Regions from separate parts of the Gilliamella sp. ESL0443 genome, predicted to be linked through region 2. Evidence: riboswitches for the same ligand, from Rfam matches in the RefSeq annotation. Region 2 holds a riboswitch; each other region holds the start of a gene.

Evidence for each region. Region 2 has a riboswitch for thiamine pyrophosphate ahead of thiB (thiamine ABC transporter substrate binding subunit). Riboswitches for the same ligand answer to the same signal wherever they lie in the genome.
Region 1: another riboswitch for thiamine pyrophosphate. It lies ahead of thiM (hydroxyethylthiazole kinase); the one in region 2 lies ahead of thiB (thiamine ABC transporter substrate binding subunit).
Region 3: another riboswitch for thiamine pyrophosphate. It lies ahead of tenA (thiaminase II); the one in region 2 lies ahead of thiB (thiamine ABC transporter substrate binding subunit).

The regions. Positions count from the first base shown of each region.
Region 1 covers NZ_CP048263.1:442,086-446,379, reverse strand. Annotated here, with positions in the region: gene trpS (tryptophan--tRNA ligase) at 1-347, shown strand, start outside; gene trkA (Trk system potassium transporter TrkA) at 462-1,823, shown strand; TPP riboswitch at 1,878-1,979, shown strand; gene thiM (hydroxyethylthiazole kinase) at 2,031-2,816, shown strand; gene thiE (thiamine phosphate synthase) at 2,816-3,457, shown strand; gene thiD (bifunctional hydroxymethylpyrimidine kinase/phosphomethylpyrimidine kinase) at 3,469-4,281, shown strand.
Region 2 covers NZ_CP048263.1:1,294,267-1,298,560, forward strand. Annotated here, with positions in the region: gene thiQ (thiamine ABC transporter ATP-binding protein ThiQ) at 1-29, opposite strand, end outside; gene thiP (thiamine/thiamine pyrophosphate ABC transporter permease) at 7-1,587, opposite strand; gene thiB (thiamine ABC transporter substrate binding subunit) at 1,601-2,599, opposite strand; TPP riboswitch at 2,640-2,748, opposite strand; gene argS (arginine--tRNA ligase) at 3,266-4,294, shown strand, end outside.
Region 3 covers NZ_CP048263.1:839,364-843,657, forward strand. Annotated here, with positions in the region: gene GYM76_RS03800 (PLP-dependent aminotransferase family protein) at 1-270, shown strand, start outside; gene GYM76_RS03805 (SemiSWEET family transporter) at 670-933, shown strand; gene GYM76_RS03810 (hypothetical protein) at 1,336-1,569, shown strand; gene GYM76_RS03815 (DUF1161 domain-containing protein) at 1,705-2,109, shown strand; TPP riboswitch at 2,146-2,234, shown strand; gene tenA (thiaminase II) at 2,287-2,931, shown strand; gene asnA (aspartate--ammonia ligase) at 2,978-3,970, opposite strand; gene GYM76_RS03830 (hypothetical protein) at 4,213-4,294, opposite strand, start outside.

The DNA.
Region 1 (4,294 bases), 850 kb from region 2:
AGAAGAAGATTAAACGGGCAATGACCGATTCAGACGAACCACCTGTTGTACGTTATGATTCAAAAAACAAAGCCGGTGTTTCAAATCTGTTAGATATTTTGACAGGTATTACAGGTAAGCCGATTGCTGAACTTGAAAAAGAGTTTGAAGGCAAAATGTATGGTCATCTAAAAACCGAGGTGGCAAATCAAGTTATCGAGATGTTAACCGGTTTACAAGCAAAATATCATCAATATCGAGATGATGAAAATTATCTTCTTTCAATTATGCAAGAAGGAGCACAAAAAGCTCGCGCTAAAGCAGAGCCTACGTTGAAGAAGGTTTATGACGCAATCGGTTTTGTATAATCTAAAATAAGATTGCGATTATTACTAAACAATATCAAACGGCTTTAATTGATATGAGCTCTATTGTTCTAATAATGAGTTAGCTTGAGGCCTTTTGATTATAATAGGTTTATTATGAAAATTATCATTCTTGGTGCAGGCCAAACTGGTAGTGCACTTGCTGAATATCTAGTAACTGAAAAGCAGAACGATGTGACTGTCGTTGATGAAGATCATGATAAATTGCAATCTTTGCAAGAGCGTTTTGATTTACAAGTCATTTGCGGTAAATCATCTTACCCACAAGTATTAGAGAGTGCTGGCGCGGAATCAGCCGATATGTTAGTTGCCGTTACCAATTCTGATGAAGTAAATATGATGGCTTGTCAGATTGGGCATGTGATGTTTAATATTCCACAAAAAGTTGCTAGAATCCGTGCTCCTGAATATAACGATGAAAGATACCCATTCTTCAATAAAGATTGTATCAACATCGATCATATTATTGCTCCTGAAAACTTAATTACAAATCATATTAGCCAATTAGTTCAATATCCTGGTGCTCTACAGTTTGCTTCGTTTTATGATAATCGTGTCTGTTTGGTTGCTGTAACCGCTTATTACGGTGGTGCGTTAGTGGGGAGCGAACTATCCGAACTTAAAGAGCATTTACCACATGTCGAAGCGCGTGTTGTTGCTATTTATCGTCAAAATCGTTTTATTCGCCCAATAGGTTCGACTTTAATTGAAGCTGGAGACATGGTTTATTTTATTACCCCTCCTCTTAACATTAAAGCTGTAACCAGTGAACTACAACGGCTAGAAAAACCTTATAAACGTATTATTATTAGCGGTGGTGGTGGCGTTGCCATTGCTTTAGCTAAACGTTTAGAGAATGATTATCAAGTTAAGTTGATTGAACGTAATGCAGAAAAAGCTGAATTAATAGCTGAACAGTTAGTGAATACCACCGTGTTACATGGTGAATCATCAGACCAAGAATTATTATCACAAGAGCAAGTCGAGTTAACCGATCTGTTTGTGGCGGTCACTAGCGATGATGAAGCCAATATTATGTCATCTATGCTGGCAAAAAGAATGGGGGCAAAAAAAGTCATCGTTCTCATCCAGCGACAAGCCTACTTAGAATTGATTAACGATAGTGTTATTGATATCGCGATTTCACCACAACATGCCACTATTTCAGAACTACTAAGCCATGTTAGGCAAACAGGTGTAGTTAAAGTTGTCTCATTACGCCAAGGTGAATCAGAAATTGTCGAAGTAGTTGCTCGTGGTGAAGCCGAAAATTCAAAATTAGTCGGTAAAAATATCAACAGTTTAAAATTACCTTCAGGTGCTACGATTGGTGCCGTGGTTCGTGGTGAAGATGTAATTATAGTAAATACGGATTTAATGATTGAAGATGGCGATCATTTAATAATTTTCTTACCGGATAGACGCGCCATTAGTGATATAGAAAGATTATTACAATAACTTGTTTAATTTTTAAACTCAGTTCATAATAGATTCAATTTTATCCAAATTTGTTATTTAGACTCGGGGTGTTTTTTGTTAGAGCAAAAAACTGAGAATTTACCCGTTGAACCTGATCTGGATCATGCCAGCGTAGGGAAGTCTCTGTCTTAATTACCGCTTTGACACATTCTTCCCTTAATATTATTTATTAGATAAGGAAAGAATATGTCGGTCATTAAATTATTTTCAAATCAAGATGCCATTCCTTTTATTGAGCAAGTTCATCAGAAGCGACCTTTAATCCATTGTATTACCAATGATGTGGTACAAAATTACACCGCTAACGTTCTTTTGGCGATTGGGGCTTCACCAGCGATGGTGGTAGCTGAGCAAGAAGTTGAGGACTTTGTTGCCATTGCAAATGGTTTGTTAATTAATATTGGTACGATCAATAGTCACAGCGCTAAAAGCATGTTACTAGCCGCCGCAAAAGCTAATCAAACTCCTTGGGTATTAGATCCTGTCGCAGTTGGAGCAGCATTGAAATATCGTACTGAAATTGCTAAGCAATTATTAACATTTAAACCGACAGTTATTCGAGGAAATGCTTCAGAAATTCTAGCATTAAGTGGTCAACAATCATCATCAAAAGGGCCTGATGGACTGGATTCTACTGATTCTGCATTAAATGCGGCAATGCTATTAGCCAAGAAATATCAAACCATTGTTGCAATAACAGGTGAGACCGATTATGTCACAGATGGTGAGCAGGTTTATAGCATTGTTGGGGGTGATATCGCGCTAACACAAGTAACTGGTACTGGTTGTTCATTATCTGCGATTGTGGCAGCATTGATTGCAAGTTCTGAAGATCATTTAAAGGCTACTGCTTCAGCCTGCTTTATGATGAAAAAAGCGGGTGAACTCGCTAATAAACAGCAAGGGCTAGGTACTTTTGCTATGTCAATTATTGACCAACTTTCTCTTTTCACCACAAATAAGGATTTTTGATGAAGAAGCAACTTGATTTAACACTCTATTTAGTACTTGACCCAGTACTTTGTGATGGCATAAATGGTATGGTTAATACCACTAAGTTTGCAGTTGAAAATGGTGTTACTGCCGTTCAATTACGTTCAGAACAAGAATATTCAGGTAGAAATTGGTATAAAGCCGCCCAAGCTTTAAAAGAAGTATTAATCGACACTCAAGTTCCACTATTGATTAATGATCATATTGATATAGCTTTAGCTGTCGATGCCGATGGTGTTCATGTTGGACAAAGCGATCTATCTGTCGAAGTTGCACGACGATTAATTGGAGAAGATAAATGGATAGGGCTTTCAGTCTCTAATTATTCGCAACTTGAGTGCGTTCCTTGGCAACTAGTCGATTATCTAGGTATTGGCCCTATCTATCCAACCCCCACCAAAAAAGATGCAGCAAAAGCAATAGGCATCGCCCAATTGACTGAACTTGTTAAAGCAAAACAATGCCCTGCCGTTGCGATCGGTGGTATCGGTGTAAACAATTTAACTGAAGTGATTCAAACTGGCATTGAAGGTATTGCCGTTGTATCCGCAATTTGCGGGCAAGGAGATATTGCTAAGGCCACATCTGATTTGATTAGAAAAATAAGACAAGCAAGATAGGAAATTAAACCATGACAACAGTTTCATTAACTATAGCTGGTAGCGATCCTAGTGGCGGTGCAGGTATTCAGGCCGATTTAAAAGCCTTTTCAGCGCTTGGCGCTTATGGGATGTCAGTCATTACTGCTTTAACCGCACAAAGTACACAAGGTGTTAATAGCATATACCAAGTGCCACCCGAATTTGTTAAGGCTCAATTTAACACACTTTATCAAGATATCCATATTGATAGCGTTAAAATCGGTATGCTGATGAATAAAGAGATCGTAACCACGGTTAATCATCTATTAAGCAATAATCCTATTGCCAATATTGTTCTTGATACGGTAATGATAGCCAAAGGGGGGCATCCTTTATTGAGAAATGATGCCATTACCGCTATTCGAGAATTGCTATTACCATTAGCCACCATCATCACCCCTAACCTTCCAGAAGCAGCAGCATTACTTGATTGTCATGAGGCACAAAACGAAGATGAAATGCAACAACAGGGTTATGAGCTACTCAAATTAGGCTGTCAGGCAGTATTAATGAAAGGGGGACATTTGCCAAGTCAAGAAAGTCCGGATTATTTAATCACGCCAACAAAGATCATCAGAATGGCATCACCACGTATCCAAACTAAAAACACTCATGGTACAGGTTGCACATTATCGGCAGCTATTGCAGCACTACTACCAAAATATGAGTTAGAAGAAGCCGTTAAACAAGCAAAAAAATACCTACAAGGTGCCATTGAAAATGCAGATAATTTGAAAATTGGTAAAGGAATTGGACCTACTCACCATTTTTATCAATGGTGGGACACCGCAGGAAAAAGCTAGAAAGCTAAATGTG
Region 2 (4,294 bases):
TGATATTCAATTTTTTGAAGTTCGATCATAATCCATCACAACCAATAAACTAAAAGATAAAAGTAATAATATCGCGGCTGTCACGATACTTTCTTGATAATGATAATGCGATATCTGTTGATATAAATAATAAGGTAACGTGGTCACCGACTGCCCGCCAAACAGAGCTATTACCCCAAAATCGCCCAATGACAATATGGCAGCAAGGGCAAAACTCATCAACATAAGGCTTTTTAACCCCTTAAAATCGACCAAATAAAAATGCGTTAATCCATTGATATTAAGGGTTTGGGTTAATTGCCAATAGCGTGCCGTAATATCATACATCGGCGTAGCTAAATTTTTAAGGATGAAAGGTAGCGCCATTAACCCATTACAAACCATAATTAATAAGCAGATAAAAACAGTGTGATGACTATAACCAAATAACAATAAAAACAATCCCGATGCTAATACCATGTTTGGTATGGCTAATATCAGTGAGGCAACCAGCATAAGCCGATTACTTAATTGACGTTGTTGGTTAATCAATAGTCGGCAATTGGTCCATAGCAAAAGTAACCCAAGTAACATCGCTATCATAGCGGAACCTATAGCAATAAGGATTGAATAGAGTAAGGCTTGTTGCAACATCGATGTGAGTAATGAGATTTGGAAAAAATAGAAACCTTGAAAAAGTATGGTAATCATCGGAGACAGGATAAATAATCCCCCTATTACGATAATGATCATGCTAATCATTTTTAGCCAATTGGTTATCGGTAATTGATAGTTGGAGTGACTAAATTTAACACTCAGCTTTCTATCATTTCTATTTATTTTCTGCATCAAGCTGATAAAAACAATACAGCAAACCAACTGCACGCAAGATAGTAATGCGGCTTGTAATAGATCAAAGTCTCGCACCGCTTGATAAATAGCCACTTCCAGCGTGGTATATTTTGGACCACCACCCAATGCAAGCACTATGGCAAAACTCGAAAAACAGAGCATAAAAATAAGTGCTGCCATAGGCAATATTTGTCTACGAAGTAACGGCCATTCAAGTAATTTAAAATAGGTAAATGTTGAAAAATTAAGTTGTGCCGCTAGCTGTCTTTGTTCTATCGCAACACTGTTTAATGTTTTGTAAAAGAGCACACAAGCATAAGGAAAATTCAAAAAAACATGAGCCAACAAAATACCTTGCAAGCCATAAATAGGAAATGAAAATGGGATATGCAGTACTTGGCAAATGTAAGCCAGTAAACCTTGTTGCCCATATACCGACAACAACCCTGTCACAACCACTAAAGCGGGTAAAATAAAGGTAATTGGCATTATTTTTATCAGTAACTTTTTACCTTTAAAATCAATAAAGGAGAGCGCCTTAGCCATTAATATTGCTGATGCCAGCGAAAGTATTGTCGATAACAAAGCTTGATAAAAAGTGATCCAAACAATATGAAGTACATAACTATCAAGATAAATCGTCAAATTTCCTGACTCTAAGGCAAATCGCCAAATAGCAATAAGTGCCGAGCTTAAAATAATGAGTATTAAGCTCGCTGCACTCATTCCGGGTAATAACGATTTAAATTTCAACATTGGCGATACGGATCTATTTACTAATTGCCGATTGCCATTCTCGAATCCAAGCCTTTTGATGTTTTTCAATCTCTGCTGGCTCAAATTCTAACGATTTATTGACCGAATTAATTTGCGCAAAGGCATTAGGTAGATCCGTTTTGATAATCGGATACATCACATTTTTCTCAGCAAATTGGTGTTGGACTTCAGGTGTCAGCAAATAACGTAAAAATTGGCGCGCTAGGTCAATTTCTTGACTGTATTTAATAATTCCGGCTACTTCAACTTGACGATAGTGCCCTTCATCAAAAATAGCTGCTTCGTAGTGATGCTCGTTTTCATTAATGATATGTGCCACTGGCGATGTACTGTAACTAAGTACAAAATCCGCTTCGCCTTTTAAAAACATACCATAAGCTTCGCTCCAACCTTTGGTGACTGTCACCGTGTTTTTAGCGATTTGTTGCCACGCTTCTGCTGCTTTATCACCATAAACTTTTTTTACCCAAAATAGTAAACCAAGTCCTGGTGTACTGGTTCTTGGATCTTGGTAGATGATTTTCCAACCGGCTTTATTTTCAACCAGTTCATGTAAAGAATGAGGTGGATTTTTGACTTTGTTATTATTGTAGATAAAAGCAAAATAACCAAAATCATAAGGCATAAAACTATCATCCCACCAATTGGTGTTGAGATTGTCGGGTTTAGCGATTTGATGAGAAATAAGAATATTCGCTTGTTTGGCTTGCTCTAATAGGTTGTTATCTAACCCTAAAATAACATCCGCATTCGTTTTATCGCCTTCAAGGCGAATACGATTTAAAACCGACACACCATCACCTAATGTCACAACCTCAAGTTGGCAATTGCATTGGGCTTCAAACCCTTTTTTGATTGCCTCACCGGGTCCCCATTGTGACATAAATGAATTATAGCTATAAACCGTCAAAGTCGGCAGTTCTGCATTGGCTAATGGGCTAAAAAGTGAAAATAAAAAAATAACAGGTAGTAAAAAGTTTTTACAAAACATTTTGCCTCCAAAGAAATAGGTAAAAGACAAAAGGTTTGAGCAGATATAATAACTCAAATCCCTCCGCTGGCATTATCCAGTTCAGGTTCGACGAGTTATGTCAGTCAATCTGACACTCTCAGCCCACTAGGGCACCCCGTTGAGAACGACATTAGTTTAGAGGGTGAAGGTATAATTGTAAATAGTTACCTTCAACGGTTGCCTGCAAACTTATCTACGATTTTAGAAGAGAGTAACTGCGCTTGATCAAACTGATAGCTTTATAAAATTTCCGCTTAACCCTATTTGTAATCGGAAAATCGATTTCTTGCTTATTTAAGGGGGGAGTGAGTTTTGCATATTTATCCAAAAAGATATTTTCACCATTATTATCATACTATTTTGTCAATTGTGAATCTGAGTTGTTGCAGATGGTCTTGAGCAAACACCAACGTTGAAAAGAGCAGAAGGATATTTATAATCAGGCAGTTAAACAAATTTCGGCACCTGTTTTCTCTTTATTTTTTTATCTATTTTATAATTGAATTGATAGATTACATCTAAATAAAAAAATTTTCGTTTATAAAAGAATCAGCTATTTACTTGTCCTTAACTAATCCCACAGTGACAATTTATCAATTTATCAGTATTATATTGGGCATTTTATTTTAATCGATTAGGTTCAGTGTGAATATTCAACAACTATTAACACAACGTGTTTCTCAAGCAATGATTATGGCGGGTGCTGATAAAAACTGCGACGCTTTAATCAAGCAATCAGCTAAAGCCCAATTTGGTGACTACCAAGCAAATGGTATCATGTCTACCGCTAAAAAATTGGGAATGCCACCACGAGCATTAGCTGAAAAAGTTTTACAACATCTTGATATTGATGATATTGCCGATAAAATCGAGATCGCCGGTCCTGGTTTTATTAATATCTTTTTAAAAGATAGTTGGATTGCTGAACAAAACGAAGTCGCGCTAAATAGTGATAAACTGAATATTACTTTACCAGCCAAACCACAAACTATTGTGGTTGATTACTCTGCACCAAACGTAGCAAAAGAGATGCACGTCGGCCATTTACGCTCAACTATTATTGGTGATGCTAGTGTCCGAGTATTAAGCTTTCTTGGTCATAATGTTATCCGTGCCAACCATGTTGGTGATTGGGGAACCCAATTTGGGATGTTAATCGCCTACCTTGAAAAAATGGAAAACGAACATGCCAACGATATGGAACTTTCAGATTTAGAATCGTTCTATCGCGCAGCTAAAAAACATTACGACGAAGACGAAGCCTTTGCCGAAAAAGCCCGTAATTATGTCGTAAAACTTCAAGGTGGTGACCAATATTGCCGTGAAATGTGGCGAAAACTGGTGGATATCACCATGACACAAAACATTGCCACATATAAACGCCTTAATGTCACCTTATCGGTTGAAGATACAATGGGCGAAAGCATCTATAACAGTATGCTACCAGGCATTGTTGCCGATCTAAAACAGAAAAAATTAGCGGTTGAAAGTGACGGTGCCATCGTCGTATTTCTAGATGAATATAAAAATAAAGAAGGCGAACCAATGGGCGTTATTATCCAAAAACGTGATGGTGGCTATCTTTATGCAACAACCGACATTGCCTGTGTAAAATATCGTTACGAAACACTTCATGCTGAACGTATTTTATATTATACCGATTCACGTCAACAC
Region 3 (4,294 bases), 450 kb from region 2:
GAATGGTTACGCCAGCAATTAAAACAGAAGGCTAACCAACTAATAGATTGGCTTGATGACTATTTTAAAGGTGACATCAATTACCAGATACCCACAGGCGGTTTTCATCTATATGCCCATTTGCCCGTTAGCAGTCAGGCGCAGGAGTTGGCTATTTTAAATCAATTACTAGCAAAGCATATAATAGTGTCACAAGGCACTGACTTTGGGGATCGAGTTGGCGCTATACGTTTAAGTTATGGTCATTTTGCAAAAGATTCGATGAGATAAAGCGAACTAAGTTTTTATTGATTGTTCTAACAGGTATTTGGCGTTAATAAATAGATCATAACTGCTTAGACAAACAAGGCAGGGTTAATCGGTAAACTTCAAATCTCATTATTGGATTGAATCTCAGCTAAATAATCACAAAACTATCAAAAAATCGCGGTTTTTATGCCTTATTAGCTACATTATATGATATAACAATTTGCGTTTGATATAAGGCATTCGTAGCAATAACATTTATTATTAAAAACCATATCCGATTACTTAAAATAGATTCACATAAAAAATCTTATCATTTTATTTACAAAATATTATCTGAAACCACGGTACACCAATATTTAACTCACTTGTTATATATGTTAGATTATTTGCTCCTTTCATATATAAGCAGGTAGGCTGATTTTGAATCTTTCTCCAAAAGCTTTTCACTATTTGGGTGTTATCGCAACACTTGCATCATTAGGAATGTACGTATCGTATATCCCACAAATTATCGACAATCTTCATGGATTTAAAGCTAATCCAACTCAACCTTTAGCGGCAGCAATTAACTGCTCATTATGGGTCTGTTATGGCTTATTACGACAAAAAAAGGATTGGCCAATTGCAATAGCTAATTTTCCAGGAGTATTATTTGGTTTAACCGCGTTTATTACTGCTTTATAAATTCTTGTTTTAACTCCCTTATATTTTCTTTATACAGCATAATATATGCTGTATTTTTTTATAATCACAATTTTTGTGAAATAGGCTAGATAATTGTTACTCAAAAATTGAGAAATCAGAGAAGATTAAAAATTAACCTTGCATATAACTTATTAATTATTATATTGTTATTGAGTTATCAACAGGTTTGTTAAATACTTATCAAATAATAAAGTGAATAATTTAATCGATTAATCTAATTTATCGATTTACTATTGTTATCTAATAGTGATTAGACTATAGTAAAAGTCAGCCTATTTTTTAGGCTGGATTCATCTTCAAAATCTATCAGAATGTTATTTATACAAAGATTAACTAAATTTGATGATTAACAAATGAGTTTTATAAAATAAGGAAATCACCATGGCTGATATTAATCTTTCCGATGATTTGATAAAAGATTTTATCTACTCAATGTACCGTAAAGAGGTATTATTAAATTTAAAAGGTGTGGTTTTGACTGAAGAAGATCGCAAACAACTCCACGCAAAAAGAGACTTTGTAAATCAATTATCTGAAGCCGAATTATCCGATATTCGCTCATGGGTTCTAGATAAATTAAAATTACTCGAAAACCAACACCAAGAGCAGAATTAACTAAAAAATCTATACTAAGCTAGCTTTTTCAAATCTATTGATAAAATTTATTTGCAGCGTTATTCAAAACGATATGGACAGTTTAAACAATCGTTTTATAATGCATCAGTTACTCGATAATCTTAAGGAAAGATCATGAAAAAGTTAGCAGTAGTTTTATTATTAGGTCTCCCAGTTATTGCATCTGCGTCCAATTGTGACGAAATTAGTGCAAATATCGCCGAAAAAATTAAAAATAACGGTGTTAATGAAAATAGCTTCCAATTAAAACTTGTTCCTCAAGGTGAACAAAATATTGAAGGTAAAATCGTTGGATCATGTGATCGAGGTAAACAAAGCATTGTTTATATTCGTACACCATCATCAAAATCAGTTAAAGATGAGCCTGAAACACCTGTTGAAATCACACCACAACCCGTTGAGAGCGACAGCCCTAGTAACGCTCCAGTTCAAACGCCAGCTTCGGCACCAGTAGAAAAAGTTCAAACTCCAGAGCCGACTTCTACAGAATCTCAGGAAACTGAACAAAAAGCAGAATAAACAGAAATTTAAGTAACCATTTTATAAATTTTATAATTTGTTTAACCGGGGTGCTATAGGCTGAGATTATACCCGTTGAACCTGATTCGGTTAATACCGACGAAGGGAGTTTAAAACACGTCTATTATAGAAATCTGTTTAACTCCTTATAGCGAATTTGTCAAAAAAGGAGTCATTATGCCATCATTTAACTCACTGATTGAATCAAGCGAATGGAAACACTATATTCAACATGATTTTGTTCAACAATTAGGAAAAGGCACATTAGACTTAACCTGCTTTCAATACTACCTTAAACAAGATTATCTTTTTTTAATCAACTTTTCCCGAGCTTGGGGACTTGCAGTATATAAAAGTCACGACATTGCTCAAATTCGGCAATCATTAGAGAGTTTAAAAACCATTGTTGAAGTTGAACTCGATCTGCATATTGAATATTGCAAAAAATGGCACATAACTGAATATGAACTAAGCACATTAAAGGAAGCCAAAGCCAATAGTGATTATACACGTTATGTGCTTGATATTGGATTACACGGCGATATATTAGATATACACATAGCAATGGCACCCTGTTTAATTGGGTATGGGATGATTGCCAATTGGATTCAAGGTTGGGACGAAAACAACCCATATCGCTCTTGGATTGAGATGTATGCCAGTAAGGAGTTCCAACAAGCAGTACAAAAAGAAATTGCTTGGATAGAACAACAATTACTTAATATTAGTGAAAACCGATTTAAACAATTAAGCCAAATATTTAAGCAAGCGACGCAATTGGAAATAAATTTTTGGCAAATGGCATTGGATAAAAGTGACTAGTAAACAGCATGTTTTACCAGTTTAGATAAAACATGCTGAGCATGAATTATAAAAGTTGTTGATAGTTTTGCTTGGTTACATCATCCCAAACACTTGCTTGGACTTGCCCAATATGATGTTGTTGTAAAAGCAACATAGTTAGTCGAGATTGTCCAATCCCGCCACCAATTGTCTGTAAAAAATCACCATTAGCTAATGCCTTATGCCAAGCATATTGCAGACGATCTTCATTATTGGTTAATTTTAATTGACGTTTTAACGTCTCAGGATCGACGCGAATACCCATTGACGAAATTTCAAAACCACTATTTAAAACTGGATTCCAAACTAAAATATCACCATTTAATCCTTTAGAACCCATCTCATTATCGCTACTCCAATCATCATAATCAGGGGCGCGCACATCGTGTTTTTCTTTATTTGACAAATCACCACCAATACCGATTAAAAATACTGCGCCTAACTCCTTAGTAATCGCATTTTCGCGCTCTTTTGGTGATAAATTAGGATAACGTTTTAATAACTGTTCACTATCCATAAAAGTGATCGACTCTGGTAAAAAACAAGAAAGATGATATTTTTCTGAAACCACTTTTTCTGTAGCCTTAATAGCACTATAAATCTTCTCTACCGTCTGTTTTAAATAAGCAAGATTGCGATCTTCAGGACGAATCACTTTTTCCCAATCCCATTGATCGACATAAACAGAGTGAATAGGGGAGAGCTTATCTTCATCAGGGCGAAGTGCTTTCATATTGGTATAAATACCTTCACCAACTGGAAAATTATGTTGGCTCAAGATCTTACGTTTCCATTTAGCGAGTGAATGAACCACTTCAAATTGTGCATCAGGAATACTCTTAATATTAACTTGAACCGCCTTCTCAGTCCCAGATAAATTATCCTGAACACCATCACCAATTTGACTCAAAAGTGGGGCTTGAACTTCAATTAGTGATAAATTATTCGCTAATTGCTCAGCAAAAAATTGTTTAACAAAATTGATCCGTTGTTGCTGCTCTTTAAATGATATCGTCATGTCTCATCTCAAAAAGTGAATGGGTTAGTGACGATAAATTAAACTAGAAAACAGAAATATGCAAGTTAGAACATATTCGGACTTTTTATAAAGCGCAAAGCACTATAATCAAATTCACGGATTATTGATGCGGGTAAGGACTGCATCACACATTAAATGTAAAAATTGAAATCAAATTACCCAATAATACAATATATTAGGTAATTATGTTTCATAATATAGGTAAAAGATAATTGAGTTAATTATTGATTAAAATAGGTGGAAACAATATGGGTTAAATTTGGCTTTTGCCATTTTGCGATGAACACAAAATTAGGTACTATA